One region of the Pediococcus ethanolidurans genome, then DNA from elsewhere that is predicted to be linked to it. Evidence: predicted binding sites of a transcription regulator. Region 1 holds the regulator's gene; the other holds the start of a gene.
What was found. Region 1 encodes CtsR, which represses protease genes until heat stress. Its sites were predicted from a motif close to TTGGTCAAAAAAGGTCAAANA; they were not measured.
Positions count from the first base shown of each region.

Region 2: the regulator CtsR is predicted to act here: its motif matches at 4,804-4,824, upstream of clpP (ATP-dependent Clp endopeptidase proteolytic subunit ClpP).

Region 1 is NZ_OZ061250.1:2,094,823-2,109,984, forward strand. Features, by position in the region: gene rpoC (DNA-directed RNA polymerase subunit beta') at 1-1,223, opposite strand, end outside; gene AB3219_RS10450 (DNA-directed RNA polymerase subunit beta) at 1,266-4,886, opposite strand; gene AB3219_RS10455 (ATP-dependent Clp protease ATP-binding subunit) at 5,140-7,623, opposite strand; gene AB3219_RS10460 (CtsR family transcriptional regulator) at 7,644-8,111, opposite strand; tRNA gene AB3219_RS10465 (tRNA-Pro) at 8,257-8,330, opposite strand; tRNA gene AB3219_RS10470 (tRNA-Pro) at 8,387-8,460, opposite strand; tRNA gene AB3219_RS10475 (tRNA-Arg) at 8,586-8,659, opposite strand; tRNA gene AB3219_RS10480 (tRNA-Leu) at 8,669-8,754, opposite strand; tRNA gene AB3219_RS10485 (tRNA-Gly) at 8,776-8,847, opposite strand; tRNA gene AB3219_RS10490 (tRNA-Thr) at 8,859-8,931, opposite strand; tRNA gene AB3219_RS10495 (tRNA-Leu) at 8,959-9,040, opposite strand; tRNA gene AB3219_RS10500 (tRNA-Lys) at 9,058-9,130, opposite strand; tRNA gene AB3219_RS10505 (tRNA-Val) at 9,134-9,206, opposite strand; gene serS (serine--tRNA ligase) at 9,321-10,598, opposite strand; gene AB3219_RS10515 (deoxynucleoside kinase) at 10,882-11,514, opposite strand; gene AB3219_RS10520 (amino acid permease) at 11,643-13,112, opposite strand; lysine riboswitch at 13,232-13,416, opposite strand; gene AB3219_RS10525 (Rrf2 family transcriptional regulator) at 13,468-13,998, opposite strand; gene AB3219_RS10530 (GNAT family N-acetyltransferase) at 13,985-14,545, opposite strand.
Region 2 is NZ_OZ061250.1:1,303,707-1,318,868, reverse strand. Features, by position in the region: gene gap (type I glyceraldehyde-3-phosphate dehydrogenase) at 1-207, opposite strand, end outside; partial or broken gene AB3219_RS06460 (sugar-binding transcriptional regulator) at 279-1,306, opposite strand; partial or broken gene AB3219_RS06455 (ISLre2 family transposase) at 1,531-2,899, opposite strand; gene rpoN (RNA polymerase factor sigma-54) at 3,060-4,388, opposite strand; tRNA gene AB3219_RS06445 (tRNA-Arg) at 4,455-4,526, shown strand; gene clpP (ATP-dependent Clp endopeptidase proteolytic subunit ClpP) at 4,898-5,491, shown strand; gene whiA (DNA-binding protein WhiA) at 5,666-6,595, opposite strand; gene yvcK (YvcK family protein) at 6,620-7,630, opposite strand; gene rapZ (RNase adapter RapZ) at 7,627-8,520, opposite strand; gene AB3219_RS06420 (HdeD family acid-resistance protein) at 8,652-9,191, opposite strand; gene uvrA (excinuclease ABC subunit UvrA) at 9,211-12,084, opposite strand; gene uvrB (excinuclease ABC subunit UvrB) at 12,097-14,100, opposite strand; gene AB3219_RS06405 (HD domain-containing protein) at 14,208-14,837, opposite strand; gene AB3219_RS06400 (phospho-sugar mutase) at 14,876-15,162, opposite strand, start outside.

The DNA.
Region 1 (15,162 bases):
TGTTCTTTAATGACATCTTCCAAGACATCATAAACATCATCATCCTTGCGATCGATCTTACGTTTAGCATTCTTGATGTTAGAAGCTAAATTACGTGAAACCAATTCTTTCATGATGAAAGGCTTAAAGAGTTCCAAAGCCATTGGAACAGGTAATCCCATTTGGTTCATTTTTAGTGATGGACCAACATCAATAACTGAACGGCCAGAATAATCAACACGTTTACCAAGTAAGTTTTGACGGAAACGTCCTTGCTTACCTTTCAACATGTGTGAAAGTGACTTCAATGGACGGTTACCTGGTCCAGCAACGGGACGGCCACGACGACCATTATCGATCAAAGCATCAACAGCTTCTTGTAACATTCGTTTTTCGTTTTGAACAATAATACCAGGAGCATTCAAATCTAATAAGCGTTTCAAACGATTATTACGGTTGATTACTCGACGATATAAATCGTTCAAATCAGATGTGGCAAAACGACCACCATCCAACTGAACCATTGGTCGTAAATCTGGTGGAATGACAGGAATGGCATCCATAATCATCCAGTCTGGTTCATTACCAGATTTAATGAAGGCTTCAATAATGTCCAAACGACGAACAGCACGTGTTCGTTTCTGTCCGGAAGCATCCTTGAGTTCTTCCTTTAAGGTTTTAGCTTCTTTATCAAGATCAACATCTTGAAGCAATTCCTTAATTGCTTCGCCACCGATCTTAGCATTGAAGGTATTACCATATTCTTCTAATTTTTCACGGTATTCCCGCTCCGTTAATAATTGTTTCTTTTCGAGTGGTGTCTTACCAGGATCAATTACGACATATGATGCAAAGTAGATGATTTCTTCAAGAGCACGAGGACTCATATCCAAAACCAAACCCATTCGACTTGGAATTCCCTTGAAATACCAGATGTGAGTAACTGGAGCTGCTAATTCAATATGACCCATTCGTTCACGACGAACTTTTGACTTAGTAACTTCAACACCACAACGGTCACAGACAATACCCTTGTAACGAATTCGTTTGTATTTTCCACAGGCACATTCGTAATCTTTAGTTGGTCCGAAAATTCGCTCATCAAACAGTCCATCTTTTTCAGGCTTTAATGTTCGATAATTAATCGTTTCAGGCTTTTTAACTTCGCCGTACGACCAACTTCTAATCTTGTCAGGGGATGCGAGCCCAATTTGCATGCTTTCAAACTTATTGACATCGATCAAAGGATCGACCTCCTTCTTAATTTGATTATTGATTAGTTAAACTTACTTTTGATTATTCTTCGTTTCAGCTTTTGTTTCACTCACAGAAGAAGCATCTTTTGAAGCTGCAGTTGCTTTAGCATCTTCTTTTGATTTATCTTTCTGTTCTTCGGCATACTTACTGAGTGCATCAACATTGACAACATCATCGTCATCATCATCCATATCACGCAACTCAATTTCATTCTTATCAGCATCAAGAACTTTCATATCCAAACCAAGTGCTTGTAACTCTTTAACCAAAACACGGAAGGATTCAGGAACTCCTGGACGTGGGATTGGATTGCCCTTAACAATGGCTTCATAGGTCTTTACACGACCCACAACATCATCGGATTTGTAAGTCAAGATTTCTTGAAGTGTATAAGCAGCACCATAAGCTTCAAGAGCCCAAACTTCCATTTCACCAAAACGCTGACCACCAAATTGTGCTTTACCACCTAATGGTTGTTGCGTAACTAATGAGTAAGGTCCAATTGAACGTGCATGAATCTTATCGTCAACCATGTGGGCTAATTTCATATAATGCATAACCCCAACGGCAATTCGTTGTTCGAATGGTTCACCAGTTCGACCATCATACAAAACAGTCTTAGCATCTGATTGCATACCAGCTTCTTTAACAGCATCCCAGATATCTTTATCACGCGCACCATCAAAAACAGGTGTTGCAACATGAATGCCTAAGTTACGAGCAGCCATTCCTAAATGCAATTCGAGAACCTGCCCGATATTCATACGAGAAGGCACACCCATGGGACTCAACATAATATCAATTGGTGTTCCATCTGGCATGTATGGCATATCTTCTTCAGGAATAACTACAGAAACAGTACCTTTGTTACCATGACGACCGGCCATCTTATCGCCGACTTGTAACTTACGTTTTTGAGCGATATAAACACGAACCATCATATTAACACCAGGTGAAAGTTCATCCCCGTTTTCACGAGTGAAGATCTTAACATCCTGGATAATACCGCCGCCACCATGAGGAACTCTAAGTGAAGTATCACGAACTTCACGTGCTTTTTCACCAAAGATTGCGTGAAGTAAACGTTCTTCAGCTGATAACTCGGTAACTCCCTTTGGTGTTACTTTACCAACTAAAATGTCGCCATCTTCAACTTCAGCACCAATGCGAACAATACCATCTTCGTCAAGATCCTTGAGGGCATCTTCACTAACGTTAGGAATTTCACGTGTCATTTCTTCAGGTCCAAGTTTGGTATTACGTGCTTCTGATTCATACTCTTCAATATGAATTGAAGTATAAACATCGTCACGGACCAAACGCTCGTTAATAGCAATGGCATCTTCGAAGTTATAACCTTGCCAAGTCATGAAGGCAACCAGTGGGTTTTGACCAAGTGCTAATTCTCCGCCTTCCATAGAAGGTCCATCAGCCAAGACTTCATCATTATCCACATGATCGTTAACTTTCACGATTGGACGTTGGTTATAGTTTTTACCACCATTAGAACGACGGAATTTCATTAATTTATAGGTATCTAAAGCTCCATCATCACGACGAACGCGAATTTCACGTGCATCAACATATTCAACAGTTCCGTCATGTTTACAAATCAACGCAACTCCGGAATCATGTGCAGCCTTATATTCAATACCAGTTCCGACTAATGGCGCATGTGGGTCAAGCAAAGGAACCGCCTGACGCTGCATGTTAGCACCCATCAAAGCACGGTTAGAATCATCATTTTCCAAGAAAGGAATACATGCTGTAGCAACCGCAACTACCTGTTTTGGTGAAACATCCATGTAATCGACATTTGTGATATTAATTTCAATATTGTCACTTTCATGACGAGCCATAACCACGTCATCAACAAATGAACCATCATCATTTAATGGCGAGTTAGCCTGGGCAATAACATATTGATCTTCTTCATCAGCAGTTAAATAATCGATCTTGTTAGTAACCTTATGGGTTGTCCAAGATACACGACGGTATGGTGTTTCAATGAAACCATACTTATTGATCTTGGCATAACTAGCTAAACTATTAATCAAACCAATATTAGGGCCTTCAGGCGTTTCAATTGGACACATACGACCGTAATGAGTGTAATGCACATCACGAACTTCATATCCGGCACGGTCACGAGTCAAACCACCAGGTCCAAGGGCAGATAAACGACGCTTATGAGTTAATTCACCTAATGGGTTTGTTTGATCCATGAATTGTGACAATTGTGAAGAACCAAAGAATTCTTTAATTGAAGCCACTACTGGACGAATATTAATTAATTGTTGTGGTGTAACAGTTGCAGCATCTTGAATTGACATCCGTTCACGAACGACACGTTCCATACGGGAAAGGCCAATTCTAAACTGGTTTTGCAACAACTCACCAACTGAGCGAATACGACGATTACCCAAATGGTCAATATCATCAGTTGAACCGATTCCTTCTTGTAATAAGAAGAAATAGTTAATTGAAGCGATAATGTCAGCTGGTGTAATGTGTTTCAACTTAAGATCAATATTATCGTTACCGATCATTGTCAATTCACGTTCTGGATCATTAGGATTGACAATCTTAATTGATTGAACGGTCATTGGTGTTGTCACAACTGATTCATCAGATGGTGTATAAGTGATTGCTTTAAAATCTTTTTTGTCTAAATATGGTGCCAAGTCTTTCATGACGTCTTTAGTAACAACAGTACCTTTTTGAGCAATAACTTCACCAGTATCTGGATCAGCTAATGTCTCTGCCAAAGTTTGTCCAATTAAACGGGTCTTCAAACTTAACTTCTTGTTAACCTTATAACGGCCAACAGGAGCCATATCATAACGTTTTGGATCAAAGAAGCGCGCAGTTAAAAGACTACGTGAACTATCTGCAGTTTTGGGCTCACCTGGGCGAAGTCGTTCGTAGATATCCTTTAAGGACTCTTCAACACGTGAGTCCTCAGAATTCTTATGAACATCTTTGTCCAAAGTATTGTCCAAACTATCAGTTTGACCCAACATATCAACGATTTCTTCGTCAGATCCGAAACCTAAAGCTCGAACCAACTCAGTCATCGGAATTTTACGAGTACGGTCAATACGTACATACGCAATATTCTTTGCATCTGTTTCATACTCTAACCAAGCTCCACGGTTAGGAATAACTGTTGTGCCCCAAATATCACGGCCGTTTTTGTCAGCTTCCTTAGTGTAATAAACACCAGGTGAACGTACTAACTGAGAAACGATAACTCGCTCTGCACCATTAATAATGAACGTACCTTGTTCTGTCATTAATGGAAAATCACCAAAGAAAACATCCTGAGATTTAATTTCGCCAGTTTCGTGATTTGTTAAACGTAAAGTTACATGCAAAGGTGCTGAGTAATTTGCCTCATGCTCACGCGCCTCATCTACTGTATACTTTGGTTCTAATAATTGATAATCCACGTACTCCAATGAAAGATTTCCGGCAAAATCGTCGATTGGCATAATGTCATCGAACATGTCTTTCAATCCTTCGTCAAGGAACCACTGGTATGAATTACTTTGAATCTCAATCAAGTTAGGAAGTTCCAGCACTTCTTTAATCCGCGCGTAGCTTCTACGGGTTCGGTGCTTACCGTACTTTACCAAATGTCCTGCCAAGTTATTCACCTCTCTAAAATATTCCGCAAACGGCCAGTTACATTACAATTTGATTACATTTAACAAATTGCAGTGTTTTTTGGCAAAAAAAAACCAAAAATAGCTCTTAAATCTGATAGCTATTTTTGCTTTTTTATGAAAAGCACCACGGACAATAGATCGCAATGCTTCATTTCATTCACAGTTACAAACAAAGTTAATCATACTCATTTTGATCTCATCTGTCAAACATTTAACTGCAATTCTATTCAATTTAAACAGTTGGTTGTTTTGAATCCGGTTTTGGATTCTTTACAGCAACTTGAATTTTACCGTGACGGGCACCTACAGTAATATTATCACCGATTTTGGCCTGACCAGACAACATTAACTCGCTTAGCTTATCCTCAACTTTAGTTTGAAATGCCCGGCGAATTGGTCGTGCCCCATATTCAGGATCAAAACCAGCTTCAGCAACAGCGTCAATTGCAGCCGGTGTGATTTTAACTGTCATCCCTTGATCGGCAACTCGTTTAAGAATCTGGCGAGCCATCAATTTAACAATCTTATGAAGTTGTGGTCGTGTCAAAGAATGGAAAATAATCGTCTCATCAATTCGATTCAAGAACTCAGGTCGGAAGCTTTGCTTGAGCACTTCACGAATCTTAGCAGACATTGCTGTATAATCCTCGCTAGCATCCTTAGCACCAAAGCCAACTGATTTTTCATCTCTTAATGCTGTCGCACCTAGATTAGAAGTCATAATTAAAATTGTGTTTCTAAAATCAACTTTACGGCCTTTAGAATCAGTCAAGTATCCATCATCTAGCACTTGCAATAAGATATTGAACACATCTGGATGCGCTTTTTCAACTTCGTCAAACAAAACAACCGAATAAGGTTTTTGACGAACTCGCTCTGTCAATTGACCGCCTTCATCATAGCCAACGTAGCCAGGAGCTGAACCAATCAAACGACTGGTGCTATAACGTTCCATATATTCAGACATATCAATCCGGATCATATTATCTTCTGAACCAAACATTGCTTCAGCTAGTGCCTTGGCTAACTCAGTTTTTCCGACTCCAGTTGGTCCTAAGAACATAAAGGAACCAATGGGACGTCCTGGATCTTTCAAACCACTACGTGCACGACGAATGGCACGAGAAACGGCTGAAACAGCTTCGTCCTGCCCAATTACTCGTTTGTGAAGAATTGATTCAAGGTTAACTAACCGTTCACTTTCAGTTTTCTGTAACTGAGTTAAAGGCACACCCGTCCATTCAGAAACAACTTGTGCCACATCTTCCGTAGTTTCCTTCAATTGATACTTCGGTTTCGAGTCATCATCCTGACTGGCTGCTTTGGTTTTTTCGATTTTTGCCCGTAATTTTTCTTCTTTTATCCGAATTTTTTGAGCAGTTTCAAAATCTTGATCTTCAATAGCTGCCTCTTTCTCATCGGTCAACTGTTGTAGTTTTGATTCTGAATTTGATTTCTCTGATTTGCCCATTTGATCAATTCGAACTTTAGCCGCAGCTTCATCCATTAAGTCAATCGCTTTATCTGGTAGAAAACGATCGCTAATATAACGATCTGATAGTTCTACCGCCTGTTTAATAGCATCGTCTGTGATTTCAACATGGTGATGGGCCTCGTACTTACCTCGTAAACCACGCAAAATTTGAACAGACTCCTCTGTTGTCGGTTCATCTACCTCAACTTTAGCAAACCGCCGTTCTAAGGCTGCATCTGTTTCGATATATTTTTGATACTCATTTAGAGTGGTGGCGCCAATTGTCTGAAGTTCACCACGCGCTAATGCGGGTTTCAAAATATTAGAAGCATCAATAGCGCCTTCTGCACCACCAGCACCAATTAACGTATGCAATTCATCAATAAATAAGACAATGTGTTTGTCTTCATAAATTTCATCAATTACTTTTTTAAGTCGGTCCTCAAATTCACCACGATACTTAGTTCCTGCCACAAGGGATCCCATGTCAAGCATCATTAATCGTTTATTAGCCAAATCATCGGGAACCTTACCATCAATAATTCGCTGTGCAAGACCTTCCGCAATGGCTGTTTTTCCAACTCCCGGTTCACCAATCAGAACCGGATTATTTTTAGTTCGACGACTCAAAATTTGAATAACCCGTTTAACTTCTTTTTCGCGACCAATTACGGGGTCAATTTGATCCTCACGCGCCATTTGGGTCATATCTCTGGCAACTGAATCAAGCGTTGGTGTGCCCTTAGGCTTACCACCACGATTATTTTGCGCCTGATTTTGCCGTAACTGCGCCGATGCACTTACCCCTAATTTACGTAAAATAACTTTACGAGTTTGATTAAGATCCATATCAAGACTAATTAAAATGCGCGATGACAAAATATTTTCGTCACTTAACAAGGCTAATAGTAAATGTTCGGTGCCAATTTTGGCAGCACCCAACCGTTTAGCTTCATCACCAGCGGCCGCTAAAACCTCTTTAGCCTTTGGTGAATATGGTAAATAATCATTAGCACCGACGTTTTTTAAAGTGCCATACCCGGTAAAACGTTCGATTTCTTCCACAATATCAGTTTCAGTAACTGAAAATTGTTGAAATACTTTATAAGCAATACCATTTTTCTCGATTGCTAAAGCCAACAGTAAATGTTCTGTTCCAACTGCTTGGTGCTTAAAACGTTTAGCTTGTTCTTGCGAAATAGCTAGTACATTTTTAGCACTTGGTGTAAATAAATTATCCATGCTAACACCCTACTTTCTTTCTAGCTCTCATACCTTAAATGATTTAAAATGCCAATTAAAATTCTTGCACGTAACTGATCTTCTGCTTCACGATTACTAATTGCCAACGTTTTTTTATCAATCGCTGCTAAAATTAAATTTCCTTCTCGTTTGTCGATGACATCGTCTTCATACAAACTTTTAACAATGGAAAGGGCATCTCGTTGATTGATTGATTCACCAATCACTTGAATAAGTGTATCCAAAACATCCAAATCATCAAGTAATTTGACTTTTTCAATACGAATATAGCCACCGCCGCCTCGTTTGCTCTCAACGACATAGCCATTTTGAATGGTAAAACGTGTCTTAATAACATAGTTAATTTGAGATGGGACAACATCAAACAAATCAGCAATTTCTGAGCGTCGAATCTCAATTTCTTCCGAATCTGCTAAAATTTGTTTTAAATATTTTTCAATGATATCGGAAATATTTTGTCCTTGCACTTCGCACACCCTTTCTCGCATCTTTGACTAATGTTGACTTTCATTATACGAAACTCTCATTAAAAAGCAAAGTTTTTTGTACCGCCGTTTTTTAGAAACCAAAAAAACACCATGCAATCGACTGATTGATGGTGTTATTTACAAGTCGGGAAAACAGGATTTGAACCTGCGACCCCCACGTCCCGAACGTGGTGCTCTACCAAGCTGAGCTACTTCCCGCTGGTTTTTATTAAGTTGTTGGACTTTAGGGAAACCCTCAGAGTTCACCTACTCAATCGGGAAAACAGGATTCGAACCTGCGACCCCCTGGTCCCAAACCAGGTGCTCTACCAAGCTGAGCTATTTCCCGTTGTAATTCAAAATTCCCTCTAAAAACGCATTAACGTAAAATGCCAACTTGTAAACGAATTACAGTTGGCATTTTATGATTTTTCAGTCAGTATCTACTGCTTAAACAGTTAATTCTGAGGGGGATGCACCCAGTAGGAGTCGAACCTACAACCTTCTGATTCGTAGTCAGACACTCTATCCAATTGCGCTATGGGTGCTTATCTAAATGCCGAGGACCGGGATCGAACCGGTACGGTCATCACTGACCGCAGGATTTTAAGTCCTGTGCGTCTGCCAATTCCGCCACCCCGGCAACGTTTGTAGATATCTACAAAGCGGAAGACGGGATTCGAACCCGCGACCCCCACCATGGCAAGGTGATGTTCTACCACTGAACTACTTCCGCATAGTTGCTAATGCCGACTAGAGGATTCGAACCTCCGACCCCCTGTTTACAAGACAGATGCTCTGCCAACTGAGCTAAGTCGGCTAATTAATAAAAAATATTAATTAGAAGTGCGGGCGAAGGGACTCGAACCCTTACATCTTTCGATACAAGAACCTAAATCTTGCGCGTCTGCCAATTCCGCCACGCCCGCAATGCTTATTTGTAAAATGAGCCGTGGCAGCCTCGAACTGCCGACCCTCTGATTAAAAGTCAGATGCTCTACCAACTGAGCTAACGGCTCAAATGGAGGATACAGGGCTCGAACCTGTGACCCTCTGCTTGTAAGGCAGACGCTCTCCCAACTGAGCTAATCCTCCATCAAACGACAACTACATAATATTATCATTGACTCTCACTAATTGTCAATAAGATTTTATAGTTATCGTAAAAATATCCACTATGAATTATATTTATTCATTCAAACTCACAGTTTACTTTGTAATTTTTGTAATGCCACCCATATAAGGAACTAATACTTCTGGAATTGTCACTGTTCCATCTTCATTTTGATAGTTTTCTAGAATTGCAGCTACTGTTCTTCCAACTGCTAAACCAGAGCCGTTTAGTGTATGAACATACTGTAATTTGCCATTCTCATCCCGATATCTAATCTGAGCACGACGCGCCTGAAAGTCAGTACAGTTTGAACAACTTGAAATTTCACGATACATGTTTTGTGCCGGAATCCAAACCTCTAGATCGTGTGTCATAGCTGCTGTAAAGCTCATATCACTCGTTGTTAAAGTAATCACGTGATAAGGCAACTTCAACAGTTTAAGTAAACTCTCAGCTTGATTAGTGAGCTTTTCAAGTTCGTTCCATGAGTCCTCAGGTTTCGTAAATTTAACCATTTCTACCTTATTAAACTGATGCATTCTAATTAGGCCACGGGTATCACGACCAGCACTCCCTGCTTCAGAACGAAAAGCTGGTGATAAGGCTGTTTCATTAATTGGTAAAGCATCCTCATCCAAAATTTCATTGCGATGAAAGTTGACTAATGGCACTTCAGCCGTTGGAATCAAAGTTAAATCACTATCTTGAATTTCATAGCCGGCGTGATTCTCCTTGAACTTTGGAAATTGTCCAGTACCAAACATCGATTCATCATTGACCATGTAAGGCGTGATCATTTCGGTATAACCTGCTTTATCATTTTGATCCAAGAAGAAGTTATAAACGGCACGTTCTAGTTTGGCACCCAAACCTACATAATAAACAAAGCGACTTCCTGAAACCTTAGCAGCCCGTTCAAAATCTAAAATACCTAAGCTTTCGCCAATTTCCCAATGAGGCTTTGGTTTAAAGGTAAATTCACGAGGTTTTCCTACTTTACGTAGTTCAACACTTCCCTCTTCAGTTAAACTAATCGGAACATCTTGATTAGGAATATTGGGCAGATGAGCAGCCATGTCTTGCACCTGGTCGGTGAGTACTTGAAGTTGTTGATCAAGTTCTTTGATTTCACCACTGACCTTACGCATTTCTGTAATTTGATCAGTCGCATCTTCTTTTTGACGTTTAAGCAAAGAAATTTGGTCTGAAACTTCATTACGTGTCTTTTTTAAATTTTCACTTTCTACAATTAAATCACGTCGTTTTTGATCCACATCTAATAACTTATCGATTTCTTTTGGATCGATTCCCCGTGTACCTAATCGTTCTTTCACAAAATCTGGATTGTTACGAATATTTTTTAAATCTAACATGGTTTATATCCTCCTTATTTTTGTAAACATAATAAAAAGACCTTTCTCATCCCATCAATTGGGACGAAAAAGGTCTTTTTTTCGCGGTACCACCCAAGTTTGCTGTCGCTAGCACCCTCACTTAAGTTTAACGACCGCAGCCGTGTGAAATTACTCACCCGTTTTTATTCACCGGAGTTTCGATTGATAGCTCTCACTAACTCTATCTCGCTTTAAATCTACTTTATGTGAATTTACGTTTACTTATTAACCTAATCATAACCGAAACTAATTCAATAGACAACTAAATTTCGGCAATTTTTTCATCAATTATTTGAATTACTTTCTGACGCGCGTTAGGATCCTCCACAAAATCAAACTGATCACCATCAATTTGAATTTTAGGACTTTCATTATAATTGTCATACCACTCCGTATAACGATTATTCAAATCACGATAATACTCGTACAAACTTGGATCATTATCAATTTGTTCGTACGACCGTCCTCGTTTTTTGATCCGTGTTAGCATCGTGTCAAATGAAATATTAATATCAATTAACAGATCTGGATTCTTTTGATAATGAGTTTCCGGAAGTTCTTCCATCATATTCGTTAAAAGTGAATCATAAATCTGAACTTCAGTACTAGTTGCCCGACCCAAATCTGCATTCAGATGAAAAAGCAGCGAGTCTTCATAAATCGAACGATCCATCACACTATTTTTAGTCTGAAAAGCTTCCTTGATACCATCTAAACGTTGATTTAAAAAATAGATCTGAAGCAGAAATGCGTAACGTTTAGGATCTTTATAAAAAAGTGGCAAGATCTTGTTATCATCCACTGATTCATAAAAAGCTTTTGTACCTAAATGTTGTGACAAAATTTCTGTTAACGTTGTTTTTCCTGCGCCGATTGGTCCTGACAATGCAATCATTCAAAGTTCCCCTTTATTCCTGTTTTGATACTATATATTGTAGCATGATTTCAAGCAAAGACAACATGTAGTTTATGTTTTTCAAACGAAAAAACATTTGAATTTATACAGCGCCTTACATTATACACTTATTTTTGTGCTTTTCGACCCTTTAAAATAAAATCAGGTTGCGTTAAATCGACTTCATCCAGCGGAATCATATGGGTGTGATACTTCAACTTATAATACGTATATAACACAATAAATATGGGAACACTCATATAACTAATTCCAATTGCTTCCCAGTTAAATGTCGCAAACGAGTGAATGTCCTGACCTGCAATCACCAGCAAACAAAGAACAAAGGCAAATATAGGACCAAACGGAAACCACTTAGCATGATATTTTAGTTCATCCAATTGATGGCCCTGTTTAACAAACGCTCTTCGGAAACGAAAATGAGAAATTGCAATGCCTAACCACGCAATAAATCCGGTTAGACCACTAGCTGCTACCAACCACATATAGATTTCTGGTCCTGCAATACTAGAAATAAATGTTAAAGCGCCCACAATTGTGGTGCCAATAAGTGCCATCAACGGAATTCCACGTTTTGTCGTCAAACTAAACGTTTTAGGTGCATATCCTTCTAAGGCCATTGAGTACAGCATACGGGTTGATGCGTACATACCAGAATTAGCAGATGAAATAACCGAAGTTAAAATAACGGCATTCATCACACTTGCAGCTCCTGCCAAACCAGCCCGTCGAAATACAAGTGTGAAGGGACTAATTTTGACATCACTTGCCGATGAACCTAACAAATCCGGACTTGTGTACGGGATAATGCAGGCAATAACAAAAATTGAAAGAATGTAGAATAATAAAATTCGCCAAAAAACCTGGTTAATTGCTTTAGGGACACTTTTTTCTGGTGTTGCCGATTCACCGGCCGTAATTCCGATTAGTTCCGTTCCCTGAAATGAGAATCCGGCAACAACGAAAACACTTAAGATCATTGGAATACCACCGACAAATGGTGCTTTTTTATAAGTGAAATTATTTAAGTAAGTTGCGTGACCACCCATAATTCCAAAAATAACGGCCACACCGATAACCAAAAAGATGATTACGGTAATAACCTTAATTAAGGCCATCCAGTATTCCGTTTCACCAAAAGCTTTGACCGTCAGTGCATTAACTACAAAAATTAGAATCAAGGCCACACTGCTCCAAACCCATCCGGGTACACTGGGTAACCAGAACTTCATCACAATAGAGACAGTACTAATATCAACTGCCAACGTAATTGCCCAATTAAACCAGTAATTCCATCCCATCGCAAATCCCAGTGCAGGATCCACATATTTTGTTGAGTAGGTTGCAAACGATCCTGAAACCGGCATATAAGTTGCCATTTCTCCCAAGCTCGTCATCAAAAAGTAAACCATAATACCCATCGCAACGTAGGCGATCAATGCCCCAGCTGGTCCTGCCTCTGAAATTGCGGACCCACTAGCTACAAATAATCCGGTTCCGATACTACCACCAAGTGCGATCATGGAAATATGCCGTGTTTTCAATGATCGATCAATCGAATGATTCTCTTTTTCTGCCATAAAAATAGTTCCTCCTTAAATTTCGAATTAAAAAGGCAATCTTATTTTTAACCAATAAAAAAAGCCCCTTTGTATAACAAAATCGCCATACAAAAAGACTTACTAAATTTCTCAGTCAAATCGTAGATAGCGCCCCGTGATGATTTCAACTCATCACGACAGTCTCTGATTTATTGAATCAGAACCCAACTTAAAACTGAAAAAGCAGCCTTAAGTTTCGGCCAAACACCCTTTTGCGACTTGTCTTCAATGCTTTTTCATCTACAAGTCGTGACTGATGAGTTTGGCAACCTCTTCTTTCGATATGAATCAATTATATACAAGCAAGGTAGTTCTGGCAACCGTCATTTCGTACCTACACTTGTTTTGTGTCCTTAATTTTTTCTTTTAATTGTTGAAAATGTTCATGCAAATCTACATCAGGAGCATTCCAATCAATACCAGGTTCCGCGGGCTTTCCCATAATTTTAACCAAGACATCATTTAAGCTCTGATCTTTGAGATAATCTCGCCAAAGATTATCAGCTTGTTGAAATGTATCGTTCAAAACGTTTTTTCCACGTTCCGCAATAGGACGAGCCTCTGAAAAAACATTTTCAATGAAGCCCATATCTGGATATGTTTTAATTGGTCCTTCGCTTGCTTCAACAATATCCAGCAAAGAGATCTCTTTTGGACTCTTGGCTAATCGAAAACCGCCATTGTTTCCAGGAATCGAAGTTACCAATCCAGCGATAACTAGTTTACGCATAATTTTTCGTAGATATGCTTCTGAGCCAGTCAATCGTTCGTGAATCACAGCCGTTGTTAGCAGGATTGAACGATCCTGTGTGCACAGTAGCGCAATAATACATGCCGCTTGTTCAAATCCTTTAGTGAGTTGCATAATGTCCACCCTCCATAAATGCTTGTGCTGTTAACTGATAATAACTCTCTTGTTGAGGAAACGGATTCAGCACACTTCTTGGTAAAGTTTGTTCCCCAATTTTTTTAAAATTAAAATATTCTAAAACTGCTACAGAACGGCTATTTTTTGAATACGTACTTGCCGTTACAATTCGATCCGGGTGTTCTTGAAAAAGGTGCCTCAAAACAGCTTGAACAGCCTCTTTCATATAGCCATTTCCCCAAAAATCTTGATTGAGCATATAACCTAACTCTAATTTTTGGGAATCCTGCTCTTGCTTATCATTTACAACTGGATATAATCCAACGCTGCCAATAACCTTTGCGGTCGTTTTTAAAGTAACTGCCCAAATGTTTGCTTGCATCAGTTGCTGTAAAAAATAATCACTCTCAAAAGCATTAGCTGCAACTCGAAAGCCCGCCATTTTTGCTATTTTTTCATTTTCTACAACGGCTCTTAAATCAGCTAAATCTGTCGCTACAAACGACCGTAAATTTAGCCTTGATGTATTAATCTTTTTATTCACAGTGTTCCTCATTTATTATAATTCAAGATACCTTACAAAACTAAAGGCTAAAAGTACAAAAATCACTTCAATAACTGCTGTTAAACGACTTAGTTCACCAACAGTAGTCTAACTGCCGTCCTCCGGCTCACCTGGTCTGGAACGGGGTGGGCACGATTTGAAGCCAAGAAGTACACTTGTCTTCAAACTCGGCCTTATTCTAAGTAATAAATTACTAAGAATAATTTCACCCCTGAGACCAATCGCCTCCGGACTAAGAACGTTTGATGTTAAATAATGTTCAGTAATATTGATGTCGCAACTTTTATATCGATGTGTTGGTAGCAAAGATTAGACTTAGTCTGGAAGCAAATGGGCTCAGTAGTGACGTTTATCTTAGCGGTCTTCGCTTAGATAAAGGCCGAACTTGGAGACGTGGTTTGCGGCTCTAAGTCGTGCCCACTACTACGCAAAGAAGAATGATTTTCGTTCCGAAAATCTTGATGCTCCGTACGATGTCGATTCTTGTGGCCAAGACCGCCGCAAGAGCTCGCACTACGTTCCAGTCCAAATTTGCTGGAAGACGGCATTTAAATCTAATTTTGTTACCATGAACGTCTTTATATCAGGCAACGAAA
Region 2 (15,162 bases), 790 kb from region 1:
GATGGAGTCTTCTGTTGCGCTAACCTCACCAGGGAAAGTACCATGTGTTGAGTCATACTTCAATAAGTGTGCCAACATTGCTGGACTTGTCAAATCATTGATAGCCACAACTTCGATATCATTTGACTTTGCGCCTAATTCATAAATACGACGGAAAGCTAAACGACCGATACGTCCAAAACCATTAATACCAATCTTTACAGTCATACTAAGATTTCCTCCTTTAGGAATTCAAAAAATAATTTTTTATTTTAAAAAGTGATATTTGTAAACAAACATTACTTTTTTAAAATCAAGTTTGCGGCACCTTCGTCAGTAATTAAATAAGTCTGATGAGGTGCTAAATTCATGTATGAACGAATTGCTTGGGCCTTTGTATGACCACCTGCAATCGCAAAAACATGATCGATAGATTGAATACGCTCTAATTGTAAACCAATTCGAGGTACTCGGTAGACGATTTCGCCTTGCTGATTATAAAAGCATCCAAATGCTTCTCCGACCGCTTTTTTTGTTCAAGAAGTTGAAGAATGTTAGGATCAACTTCTCTTCTTTCGGCCATTTCATCAGCTCGTCCAATGCCGTGAATCACAACATTGCTTTGTTCAATTAGTTGAAGAACTAGTTGAACACTTGGCTCCTCTAACAACGGTTGATAACTTTTCTCACTTAGCTTTTCTGGTACGTACATGGATTGGCTTTCGCCATGCGTGCGTTGTGCCATAATTGAGCAAACTGTATTAGCTTGCATTGCTAATGATTGTCCCATACCGCCACGTCCAGGAACAAACGTAAGCCGCCGTTTGGTGGATAATTCTGGTGAGAACTCCTTGGCAACTTGTGCCATGGTGTTACCACCCATAACCACTATTACATTATTACCCTCTGGCAAGATTTTTGCAAGTGTATCGTTTAGAATTCCTCCCAAACTAGCAAATACCCGATCTTGCGCATCGCAATCACCAAAAACGATAAAACAACGATCGATATTAAGCAATCGTGCTAAGTCTCTTTCAGACTGCTGTAAGCCAAGCATGTCATTAACCATATCACTTAAGCCATTCAAAACTGAGCGGCCTTCCTTAGTTAATGTCATTCCTGCCGGTGAGGATTGAATCAAGTCCAGTTGCCTAAGCATATCCGTGTGAGTTCTTAAACCTCGCTCGCTCATATCAAGGTGAACTGCCAATCCTCGTCTACCAATGGGAGCCATTAAAGCGATCGTCCGTAGAACCGAAAAACGCTTTAAAAACACATCTACCATATCTGGTGCGATGGCTTCCAGCCATTTCAACTCATTTTGCATGATCTTTGCTCCCAATTGGGACGTCTAGCGTCCATACGTGTCAGCTAACGACCCAACAGATTCAAAATAAATGGCATACAGACCTGAACTTCTTCAGTTGTATACCCCTTACTTACATATTGAATTATATCAGGAGCCACCTTGTATTGCAACTCAAACCCTTAGATGTATGTGTCAAGTTTTCCTAGGTACCTTATAATCAACCAAATATTTATACATAATTCTTAGTTTGAAAATATTTTTGCTATTGCTCCGATGGGGCTACTTGTTGGGGCATCAACTGGTATTTTACCTGCAAGAACGCCAATATGCTTAGAATGGTGCTTGCTGCTCAGCTGGGCTGAACTCAACGTCTTCAATGGTTCCGTCGCTATCTCAATCCTTATCTCTTGTAACTTTCTTAAACCACCACGTAAGTATTTATTCAGCTTACCGTTTACCCGAGCTTCAATTAATTTCAACATAGCTTCAAGGCCTTTTTCGGACCATACTTTACCTTGCTTTTTCATCCGATACGTATACGCTCTGTGTGAGCTTTCAATGGATCCTAATTTGCCGATCTTCATGAAGCCACGATCGTGTGGAGACTTTATAAACTGCCAATTTCTTGCCAAATATTGCCTTAGGGTTCTTAGGCTCTCAAGCTCCTTATCAGTTTTAATTTGCGACTCAAACGTATCTAAAATAACGTTTAACTGATTCTGATCATACAAGCTAACGCTCTTAACGGCCTTTTTCAACCAATGGATTAAATAAACCAAAGGTTTGTTTAATCTTTTTGACAAAGTGATACCGATCGATAGTAAATTCAACTCTTTGAGCACTCGGAACTATTTCTCGCATACTTTCCGGATTATACCCTGGGCCACCATCACTTGCTGTAAACACGGTCATTTCACTGATTCTATAATACTTCTCAATGTAGTCAGTTACTCGTTTTTGAACCTTTTTTTGATTGATACCAACGAATTCAACTTTGTTTGATCTTGTTCCATCTAAACCTGATTCAAAAACAATGTAATGGTGGACGTCCTGTCTTCGTCGATTAATTTTGTGTATCTCAAAGGCATCGCCTTCAACCACTAAGTTCTCAACTTTTCGTCTCTTAACTATTTTCTTTTCGGACGATTTTTCTTCTGTCTTCACGGTATCTGCCATGTCTCTGATAATTCGGTCTACTGACCAAGCACTAATATCCGTCTGACTGGCCAGATTGATCATCGCTGCCGTATTTCTCATCGTTGTCGTTTGCCCAATTTTGGCAACGACACTTTTAAAATAAGGTGAAATTCTTTTTCTTTCTTCCAACTGAAGCTGTTCATCCAACGGGAAGTAATAGCTTCCATTTGGTCGAAGATAACATCTTCTTTCAAAATTAACGGCCCCAAACATAAACTCAATTGTTCTAGCCTGTCGATTAATGAATGTATTTTCCGCCGGAATTGATGGAACGAGCGTTTCATCTAATTGCCTCAGATATTCAGCTACAACCAGCTAGAATGACTTCCTAAGATGAAGAATTACCTGCTCCTCTAAATCAAATAAACTGTCTAAATTTCCCAATGATTCAATAAAATCTGCTAAAATATACATGAAAGACCTGTATCCTTTCCTTTAATCTTCGTCGATTAAAAGGCTACAGGTCTTTTTCTATATATTCAACTCAAAATGAATATTCCTAGAATTTTATTGACCATCTAGGAAAACCTTACACTAACCCTTAGATTATCTATTGCTAATTCTTGCAAAATCTCTATTCATAGCGTTTGCGTGCACTGGAAGATTCTATGTTTAAACTCTCTCGATATTTTGCCACCGTTCTTCTGGATATCACAATATCTTTTTCTGCTAATTTTTTTACAATTTTAGCATCAGATAAAGGTTTACTTTTATCTTCTTCATGAATAAATTTCTGCAAGAGTTTTTTTACTGAATCAACTGATAATCCTTCAGGAGAAGCGTCCGTTTTGGCAACAGCGCTACTAAAAAATGATTTTAATTCATAAGTACCAAACCGCGTTTGCAGATACTTTCCATTAACTGAACGACTAATTGTGGACTCATGTAAACCAAGTTTTAAGGCCACGTCTTGTAGTAAAAGTGGCCGTAATTCTTTAGTTTTTTCTAAAAAGAAGTCTTGTTGATAATTCAGTAAAACTTTGCCTACACGGAGAATTGTACTTTCTCGTTGTTCCAAACTACGTGAAATCCAATCAAATTCACGTTTCTTTTCTTTTACATAATCTGTAACCTCTGCATCTTTTCGCTGCAACATTTTTTGAAAATATTGTCTTTGAAAATGAACTTTAGGTTTAGCTGTTCTCGATGTATAAATTCTTAATTTTCCAGCCTCGTTTTTTACAATTAAATCCGGAAAAATATACTGAGATCCTTCAGAGTTAAAGAGTGCTCCTGGTTTTGGTGTCAATGTACGAACGTAATCAAAAACTGTTTGAATTTCTTCAAGCGTTACATTCTGTTTTTTTACAATGTTTTGCCATTTTCGATTAGCCAATTCATCAAAACAATTTTTTAGAATATCCACTGCTGCTTGCGGTGCCCAGTCATCATTTTCTGCTTGTAACAATAAACACTCTTGCAGATCCTTAGCCCCGACACCTGGTGGATCCAGTTGCTGAATAAGTGTAATTGCATCAACAATTTCAACCTTATTAGCACCTGTTTTAGTCATAGCATCTTGAACAGACATCTTAAGATAGCCATTGTGATCAATTGATTCTAATAGAAACAAAACCAAGTTACGTAGAGGCGTATCCCGCATTGTTAAATGTACTTGATCTAATAGGTACTCAAATAGTGATTGATGGGTATCATCTGGAATTTGATTCATATAGTTTTCATCTACGGACTGACCAGATGAGGTTTTCCTGGTCCCACTAACAAATTCTTCATGAGTGGTGGCCACAGTAATCAACGGGTTTTCAAGTGCTTTTTGATCTAAAAATTTCTGTAATTCTTCAACGTTATATTGAAGTATTTGAATCGATTGTTGCAACGTTTGCGTCATTGCTAAACGTTGTACTTGTTTTTGCCTTTGATGTAGGCCTTGTTGAAGCGCCAAACAAATCACCTCGTTTAAATAAACTTGTGTTTTCAATATTAATAAAGTAAAATTAATAAGTAATTTGCGCCGTTAGTGTAGTGGATCGCACGTGAGATTCCGGTTCTCGAAACGCGGGTTCGACTCCCGCATGGCGCATTTTTTTATACCCTAAAACTTACTAAAAACTAAATTTCTAAATCATATACTGAATTTTTAAATGAATACCTGTACTTCTTCCAATAGTTTCAAGCTGAAGTTTTAATCTCATATGAAAAGGTATTCATTAGTTATTTAATTATTTAACACCTGTGGGCATAAGTCAACCAAAACCATTTATAAGTGATAAGTTTCATTACCATAACTAATTTGAATCAGCCTATTTTTTAACTAGTTTCGTTGTTAAATTATGAACCTTTAATCAGATGAGTTAAATTGTTTGACCTTTTTTGACCATAGGGGTAAGCTGTAAACATATTAGCGATGAACTAATAAAATTAATGTGAATTTTAAAGGGAGGCTACTAAGTTATGAACTTGGTTCCAACAGTTATTGAACAATCATCACGTGGCGAACGCGCTTATGATATTTATTCCCGCTTATTAAAAGACCGTATCATTATGCTTTCCGGCCCAATTGATGATGATGTTGCAAACTCAATCATTGCACAACTCTTATTCCTAGATGCTCAGGATTCTGATAAAGATATTTATCTTTACATCAACTCTCCAGGTGGTGTTGTGACTGCCGGCCTTGCCATTTATGACACTATGCGTTTCATCAAATCTGATGTACAAACTATTGTCATGGGTATGGCAGCATCGATGGCCAGTGTCTTGGCTTCTTCTGGTACAAAGGGTAAACGATTTGCATTACCTCATTCAGAAGTATTGATTCATCAACCTTCTGGTGGTGCTCAAGGACAACAAACTGAAATTGAAATTGCAGCAACCGAAATTTTGAAGACTCGTAAAGAATTAAACCAAATTTTGGCAGATAATTCTGGACAACCTCTGAAGAATATCAACCGTGATACTGAACGTGATCATTACTTCACAGCTCAAGAAGCCGTTGATTACGGTTTGATTGACGCTATTATGCAAAACAATTCAGACTTAAAGTAATTAAGTAATTAAAAATGAGATTAGGATATTTTTCCTAACCTCATTTTTTGTTAGTTTTAAAACGACTCAGAGTAAAAAGTATCCAAAAATAAGCACATTCCTACTGCGGGAATTCTCCCGCCTACGGAACGTGCTTATTTTTGGATGCTTATCGTTACTCTTCGCCCACTCTTTTTATGCTCTTAACTTTTCCGCATACTCATTTAATTTACGCAAGCGATGATTAATTCCTGACTTTGAAATGGCCCCACTCGGTATCAACTCACCCAGTTCCTTCAAACTCACTTCCTGGTTAGCCAACCTTGCTTCCGCCACCTCTTGAAGCTTGGGCGGCAAACTACCAATACCCACAACCTCATCAATATACTTAATATTATTAATTTGCTTGCTGGACGCATTCGCAACCTTTGACAAATTAGCATTCTCGCAATTAACCAACCGATTTACCGAATTGCGCATATCTCTTAATATTCGTATATCTTCAAATTTAAGCATCGAATTCGTTGCTCCAATCAAAGATAAAAAGTTAGCAATTTGTTCTGCTTCCTTCAAATAAACAATATATCCACTTCGTCTTACCGTCGAGCGTGCATTTAAATCATAGCGATTCATCCAATCCATAATCATCGCATTGTGTGTTTCATAAAGAGAATAGATCTCTAAATGATAGCGACTTGTTTCCGGATTATTGACCGATCCTCCTGCTAAAAACGCGCCTCGTAAATAAGAACGAATTTCGCCTTCGGTCGTTAATAGATCATCTGGAACCTTCTCATTAATTTGATAACCGTTCGTTAAAATCGACAAATCAGTTAAAATTGCCTCCGACTTTGTCATCAAACGCACAATATACAAATTGTTTTTCTTTAATTTCATTTTGCGTCGAACAATCAATTCACCCTCAACAGAATAAAAATCTTTTAAAAGTGCATAGATTCTTCGTGCAATGGCAGGGTTTTCGGTTTGAACGCTTAAAACTAACTGATGATGAGCCAAATTAATCGACCCATTCATTCGAATCAAAGCCATCAATTCAGCCTTTGCGTTTTCCTGATGAACTTTAATTCCGGTTAGTTCTTTTTTTACTTCACTGGCATACGACACGAAAATCCCTCCTTTCACAAGCTATTAATCACAAGTTTTAGGATTCCCCGCAACATTAAAAAGTTCTTCTGCGACACGATCACCATCATGAAAGGCTCCATGATCACGTAAACAAAGAAAATCATCAGAAACTACCCGACAATTTTGTGCCCGTAATCCCTTAAAATCAGAACGAACCTGGGTTGAATATTCATCATAACGATTGTAATCCATATAATTATCCGGAACCTTTGCTGTGTTCACTAGTACGGTGTCCACAAAGTTTTGACCTAAATGACGGTTTAAAACAGCCACATGATCTGAATCAGTGAAATTGTCAGTCTCACCCTTTTGAGTCATGATGTTACAGATATAAACCACCTCTGCCTTAGTTTTCAAAACTGCATCCCCAATATTGGAGATCATCAGGTTAGGTAAAATACTGGTGAATAAACTTCCGGGTCCAAGAACAATTTCATCAGCCGCCAAAATGGCATCAATGGCTTCTTGCACTGCATGGGGTTTTCCGTTGGCATTCCAAGACGTTGGTTCTACCCAAACACGTTTAATTGTTTTATGAGCAGCTGTAATTTCTGATTCTCCAGCTAACTGGGTGCCATCTGTAAATTCTGCATGAAGCACTAAAGGTTCATTAGATGCCGGATAAATATGTCCGTCTACTTTCATCATTTCAGAAAGTTCCTGTACCGCCGTAAAAATGCCTGACTTCATCTCTGACAAGGCCGCAATAATTAAATTGCCAATCGCGTGTCCAGACAAGAAACTGTCATCACTTTTGAAACGATATTGAAAAATATCCAGTTCCAGTTTAGGCAGATCTGAAAGCGCAGCAATCACGTTACGAATATCACCAGGCGGCACAACATTCACATAATTTCGAATAACGCCGGATGAACCACCATCATCGGCAACCGTTACTACTGCTGTAATATCGGCATTTTGTTTTTTTAAACTTTTTAAAATAACAGGTAATCCTGTTCCTCCGCCAATTACAACGAACTTTGGACGTTTTTTTGCTGCTTGTTTCTTTGTCATGACCGGTTCACAGTTTCCTTTCGTTTGTTCACGTCGCGATGTTGGACGTGAACGGTATAATCGGCGTTTAAATCGTCGGCGATTCTTTGTGCAATCGCAACTGATCGGTGTTGTCCACCAGTACACCCAATCGCAATTGTGACGGTGGATTTACCCTCTTTTTGATAACCGGGCATCACATAACGTAACAAAGAAATAAAATGACTATAAAACTTTTCTGTTACGGGCTGATTCATTACAAAATCATAGACTGGTTTATCCAAACCCGTTTTATTTTTTAGTTTTGGAACGTAATATGGATTAGGTAAAAAACGAACATCCATTACAATATCAGCATCAATTGGTAAACCGTATTTGAAACCAAATGAAACAACTTCAATATGAAAGTTACCAGTTGCGCCTTCCGTACCAAAAGTTTCAAAGATTTGTTCCCGCAATTCACGTGGTGTCATGCTAGTCGTATCAATGACATACTGTGCATTCGACCGAATGGGTGCTAATAATTCCCGTTCTTTTCGAACACCATCAACAACACGGCCTTCCATGGCTAATGGATGTGATCTTCTGGTTTCCTTGTAACGAGATACTAGTTCTTTATCAGACGTATCTAAAAATAGAATTTGTGAAGCAATTGCTGGTGACCCTTCATCTTCATCAGTGAGCATGTGCAAAATTTGATCATAAAATGCTCGTGAACGTAAATCAATGACTAAAGCCACTTTATTAATTTTTCCAGATTCTTTTACAAGTTCCCAAAATTTAGGCAATAAAGCTGGCGGCATATTATCTACACAAAAGAAGCCCAAGTCTTCAAAGCTTTGCATAGCTACTGTTTTGCCGGCACCACTCATTCCAGTAACAATTACTAATTGCATTTTTTCATCCGTCATTTTAAATCCCCCGATCGTGATTACTAATTATAGCACACCGGGTGTGCCACTTTAAACGAAACTAGTCATGTTTACCAAATTAATAAAAAATTCGAAGTTATCCTTAATCAGATAGCTTCGAATCTATGTTTTTACTTATTTCTCCGTGCAAACGCAATTAATATTGCGTTTATTCCAAAAATCACTAAATAAAATCCAACGATGGCATTTAAAGTCAATATCGTCAACATTGGTCGGAATAATAACATAATGGCCACAATCAGTAAAAGTAAATCGATGATGACTGATAACCAATAGATGCCATTACCAAAGACTTTCAAATGACTGCTAACAACTAAACGCTCAATTACATCCATGAGGAACCAAAAAGCAAATAAATAACTTAAAACTGTCACAGCACTCGGAATATCAAAAATAAATATTGCACCTACCACAATATCAAGAATACCTAATACAAGCGCAATATTAGCTCTCATTCCGGTAACTCTTTTTAGTCGATGATAACCCCCAATTGTGGTGATCCCACGCACAATTGCCGCGATTCCAAAAACAATTGCTAAACTCGTTATGGCAACTTGAGGTAGTCGAAAAACAAAATAACCTGCAATTAAGAAAATGACGCCAGTAATTAATTCAGACCAGTCAAATCCCCATTCATTTTCACGTTTCATTTGCCTCCACCTTCCTTAATTAACCCAATTTATCTGCTTTAGTTTCTGAAAGTTCTCTAGTACGTTTTTTATCGCGTTCCAAGATTGGTTTTAAATACTGACCTGTGTAACTTTCTTTTACTTCTGCTACTTGTTCCGGTGTTCCTGTAGCTACAATCGAGCCACCACCAGCACCACCTTCTGGTCCAAGGTCAATCAAATAATCAGCTGTCTTAATAACATCCAAATTATGTTCAATAACTAACACTGTGTTGCCTTTATCGACCAATCGTTGTAGGACTTCCAATAAGCGTTTGATATCATCCGTATGCAATCCAGTTGTTGGTTCATCGAGAATATAAAAACTTTTTCCAGCAGATTGTTTGTGTAACTCGGAAGCCAATTTCATTCGTTGCGCTTCACCACCAGACAAAGTTGTAGCGGCTTGCCCTAATTGAACATAACCCAAACCAACATCAACAATTGTCTGTAGCTTTCGACGAATCTTAGGAATTGGTGCAAAGAAAGCTAGTGCCTCTTCAACTGTCATCTCTAAAACATCCGCAATATTTTTGCCCTTATACTTAACTTCAAGTGTTTCAGAGTTATACCGTTTTCCTTTACATACTTCGCAAGGTACGTAAACGTCAGGCAAAAAGTTCATTTCAATCTTTAAAATTCCGTCACCTTTGCAGGCTTCACAACGACCACCCTTAATATTAAAACTGAATCGGCCCTTGTGATAACCACGCAACTTAGCTTCATTCGTCTGAGCAAACAGTCCCCTGACATCGTCAAAAACACTGGTGTATGTTGCCGGATTACTTCTTGGTGTCCGTCCAATTGGGCTTTGATCAATATTAATTACTTTTTCAATATTTTTTACGCCGGCAACTGAACGATACTTGCCTGGTTTTTCAGAATTGCGATTTAGTTTTTGTGCCAAGACCCGTTTTAAAATCATATTAACTAACGTTGATTTTCCTGATCCAGAAACACCAGTAACGGCAATAAACTTTCCAAGTGGAAAATCGACGTTGATTTTCTTGAGGTTATTTTCGGCAGCACCTTTAATCGTGATTTTTTTGCCGTTTCCTTTGCGCCTATTCAACGGCACTGGAATAAATTTCTTTCCCGCCAAATATTGCCCAGTCAAAGAAGTTGATACTTTCTCAACTTCAGCCGGTGTTCCGGCAGCCATTACCTTACCACCATTGTCACCAGCACCTGGCCCAATGTCAATCAAATAATCTGCTGCTCGCATGGTATCTTCATCATGTTCTACAATGATCAATGTATTACCTAGATCACGCATCTTTTTTAAAGAACCAATCAACCGATCATTATCACGCTGATGCAGCCCAATTGAAGGTTCATCCAAAATGTACAACACACCTGATAAATTTGAACCAATTTGTGTCGCTAATCGAATTCTTTGAGCTTCACCACCAGATAAAGTCCGGGAAGCTCGACTCAGCGTCAGGTACTCAAGACCAACGTTTCTAAGAAATGATAACCGATCACGAATTTCTTTCAAAATCGGTTTGGCAATGGCACTTTCTTGTTCAGATAATTCAACATGATTAAAGAATTTAATCGCATCATCAATTGGAAGAGCTGACACTTGACCAATATGATCACCCATTACTTTGACACTAAGCGCTTTGCGATTAAGTCGATAGCCATGACACGTTTGACAAGTTAACTCACGCATGTATCCGCGCATTACATCACGGGTAAAGTCACTGTTAGTTTCACGATAGCGACGGTCAACGTTTTCAATAACACCCTCAAAAGCAACATCAACATCACGAACGCCACCAAAATCATTTTCATAATGAAAGTGAAATGGTTTACCATTTGATCCATGTAAAACTGTTTTTTTATCCGCATTACTTAACTCTTCAAATGGGGTATCCATGTCAATATTAAATGCTTTACACGCTTGCTCTAACATACTTGGATAATATTGTGAGCTAATCGGATTCCAAGGTGCTAGTGCACCCTCACGCAAGGTTTTAGTTTGATCAGGAATAACCAGGTCCATATCAACTTCCAGTTTAACGCCCAACCCGTCACAGTCTGGACAAGCCCCAAATGGTGCATTAAATGAGAATAACCGTGGTTCCAACTCACCAACTGTAAAGCCACAAAGAGGACATGAATAATGCTCAGAAAACAATAATGGTTCTCCACCAATGACATCGGCCGTTGCGTAACCACCACTTAACCGTAAAGCCGCTTCAAAGGAATCAAATAAACGAGAACGAATTCCCTTTTTAACTACAATTCGATCAATCACGATTTCAATCGTGTGCATTTTACTTTTATTTAAGTCTAATTCTTCTTCAATGTCATGAATTTCACCATCCACACGCACCCGTACAAAACCTTCGCGTTTAATTTTTTCAAAGATTTTTTTATGCTGTCCTTTTTTGGCACGAACAATTGGGGACATGATTTGTAATTTAGTGCGTTCTGGCAACTCTAATACTCGATCCACCATTTGTTCTACCGACTGACTTGTAATTTCAGTACCGTCATTAGGACAAATCGGATGACCAACTCGGGCCCATAAGAGACGTAAGTAATCATTAATTTCTGTAACCGTTCCTACTGTAGAACGTGGATTTTTGGAGGTCGTTTTTTGATCAATCGAAATAGCCGGACTTAATCCATCAATTGAATCAACGTCTGGTTTATCCATTTGACCTAAAAATTGACGAGCATAGGCAGACAGACTTTCTACATAACGTCTTTGTCCTTCTGCATACAATGTATCAAATGCTAAAGAACTCTTACCAGATCCAGAAAGTCCGGTAATCACAACCATTTTATTTTTTGGAATTGTGACATCAATATCTTTTAAATTATGTGCTCTAGCTCCATGAATGACAATTTTGTCGTTTGCCAAATCAATACCCCCTTAACCCATTTCGGTTTTTAATTCCATTATTGTATCACGTAATGTGGCAGCTGTTTCGAAGTCTAACTTCTTGGCAGCTGAACGCATTTGTTCAGTTAGATTATCAATCATTTGTTTCTGATCTTTTTTAGACATATCATCAAAATCAGTTTCCAAGAAATCATCTTTCTTACCAGTATCCGCAGTTTCTTTTGTTGGTGCAATTAAATCACGAATCGATTTCTTAATTGTGTGTGGCGTAATGTGATGTTTCTCATTATAGGCTTCCTGAATCTTTCGTCGACGGGCAGTTTCATCAATCGTTTCTTGCATTGATTGCGTGACACTATCCGCATACATAATAACTCGGCCATGTTCATTTCGGGCCGCTCGACCAGAAACCTGGATCAAGGAACGTGTATTACGCAAGAAGCCTTCCTTATCTGCATCTAAAATCGCCACAAGGGATACTTCTGGTACATCAATGCCCTCACGAAGCAAGTTAATTCCAACCAACACATCATATTTACCCGTTCGCAAATCTCGAATAATTCGCGTTCGTTCAAGCGTTTTAATGTCACTGTGGAGATAAGCAACCTTAATACCCAATTCCTTCAGATAGTCAGTTAGATCCTCAGCCATTTTTTTAGTTAATGTGGTCACAAATACCCGCTCATTTAAGTCGGCACGCTTGTTAATCTCACCAACTAAATCGTCCATCTGTCCCATAATTGGTCGAACTTCAATTTCTGGATCAAGCAAACCGGTTGGTCGAATAATTTGCTCAACCACATGATTAGTTTGTTCCTCTTCATAAGGTCCTGGTGTTGCGGACATATAAACAATTTGATTCACATGTTGTTCAAATTCCTTCAAAGTTAAAGGACGGTTATCTAGTGCACTTGGCAAACGAAATCCATAATCAATTAATTGTTGCTTTCGTTCCTTATCACCATTGTACATGCCACGAACCTGCGGCATAGTTACGTGTGATTCATCGACTACCATTAAAAAATCCTTAGGGAAAAAGTCTAGCAATGTATAAGGTGGCTCTCCCGGTTTACGACCATCCATAAAACGAGAGTAATTTTCAATTCCGTTGGTATATCCCATTTCACGAAGCATTTCAACATCGTAAGTTGTGCGTTGTTTAAGGCGCTGTGCTTCTAATAATTTGCCTTCAGATTCTAAAACTTTCAATCGATCTTTTAGCTCTGCTTCAATTCCTTGAATGGCCACTTCCATTTGATCTTCGTTAGTCATAAAATGAGTCGCCGGAAAAATGGCCACATGTTCACGATCACCAACAACCTCACCTGTTAAGGCATCTACTTCTCGAATTCGATCAATTTCATCCCCGAAAAATTCCACTCGCAGCGCATGTTCATCATGCGACGCCGGAAAGATTTCCACAACATCTCCGTGGACACGAAAACGCCCCCGTTGAAAATCAATATCATTACGTTCAAACTGAATATCAACTAGTTTTCGTAATAATTGATTGCGCTCAATCTCCTGTCCAACTCGCAACGATACAGTATGATTTTTATATTCAGTTGGATCACCTAATCCAAAAATACTTGAAACAGAAGCCACCACAATCACATCATTACGTTCCAACAATGAACTAGTTGCGGAATGTCGCAATTTATCAATTTCATCATTAATGGAGGAATCTTTTTCAATGTACGTATCACTAGATGGTACGTAAGCCTCGGGCTGATAATAATCATAATAACTCACAAAATACTCGACAGCATTATGAGGAAAAAATTGTTTAAATTCTCCATAAAGCTGACCAGCCAATGTTTTGTTATGTGACAGAATTAAGGTTGGTTTGTTAACCTGTTGAATCACATTTGAGATAGTAAAAGTTTTACCAGTACCAGTTGCCCCTAACAAAATCTGTGCCTTTTCACCTGCATCAATTCCAGAAACCAACTGCTGAATTGCCTTAGGTTGATCACCAGTTGGCTTATATTTTGAAACTAAGTCAAATTTATTGTTATCAGTACGATCTATCATTGAGAAGACTCCTCCATTTCGTTCACAAAAAAAGGAAAGCGATTGCCTTCCCTTTCAACAATGTATTCAATTTTAACATACCGAACATACTTTCGCTATAATCTTGTTTAATTAATAATTTGGCGAGTGATTTCGCCTAATTTAGCCTGATCAGTAAATTTTTCTCGCAGCAAATCTGGTAACACTTCGTTCAAAAAGTATTGTACGGAAGCTAATTTTTTAAACTTCACAATCGTACTCAAACTTTCTTTATAAATCTCTTCATAAGTTGTTTCCGGATTTCCTTTTTGAATTTCGCCAAAGGATTCATACAATAAATCGACTTTATCAGCCACCGATAAAATTTGTCCTTCTAAAGTGTCATCCTTGCCTTCAGAAAGGCGACGACGATAAGCAGTTCGAAACTCTTCTGGAATTTCAGTATTGACAAAACTTTCTGATAAAGAATCTTCAACATCTGCTAACATCGCACGTAATTTTGGTGTTGCATACTTTACTGGTGTCTTAATATCCCCAATAAACCGCTCATTGTAATCATGATTCAAAGCTTTTTCATAAAGTGATTTCCAATCAACTTTCTTTCCTGCATTTTCTTCCACATCACCCAAGAATTGTGCAATTTGAGTAACTTTAAAAGAATGTTCTGCAACTGAATGCTTTTGATATTTAAAAATCCCAGGTGCACGCACTAACGTTTCTAGATTGCTTAAGCTTTTAATATATTGGTGAATTCCCATCAGTGGCCTCCTAGCTATTTTTCATACACAATTTGGAATTAGGCTTCAATAAATGCATCAAGTGCTTTTTCAAACGCCGCAATTTTTTTCTGAGCCTCTGCATTGTCTGATCCCACAGTACCTACATAAAATTTAACTTTAGGTTCTGTACCAGATGGCCGAATAGCAATCCAGGTTCCATCTTTAAGTTGATACTTTAAAACATTTGAAACAGGTAGTGCAATCTTTTTGCTTGTACCATCAGTAAAAGTTGTCACCTGTTTTTCAAAATCCTCTAAGGCAGTTATAGGTTGACCTGCAAAATCAGCTGGTCGCTCTTCACGGA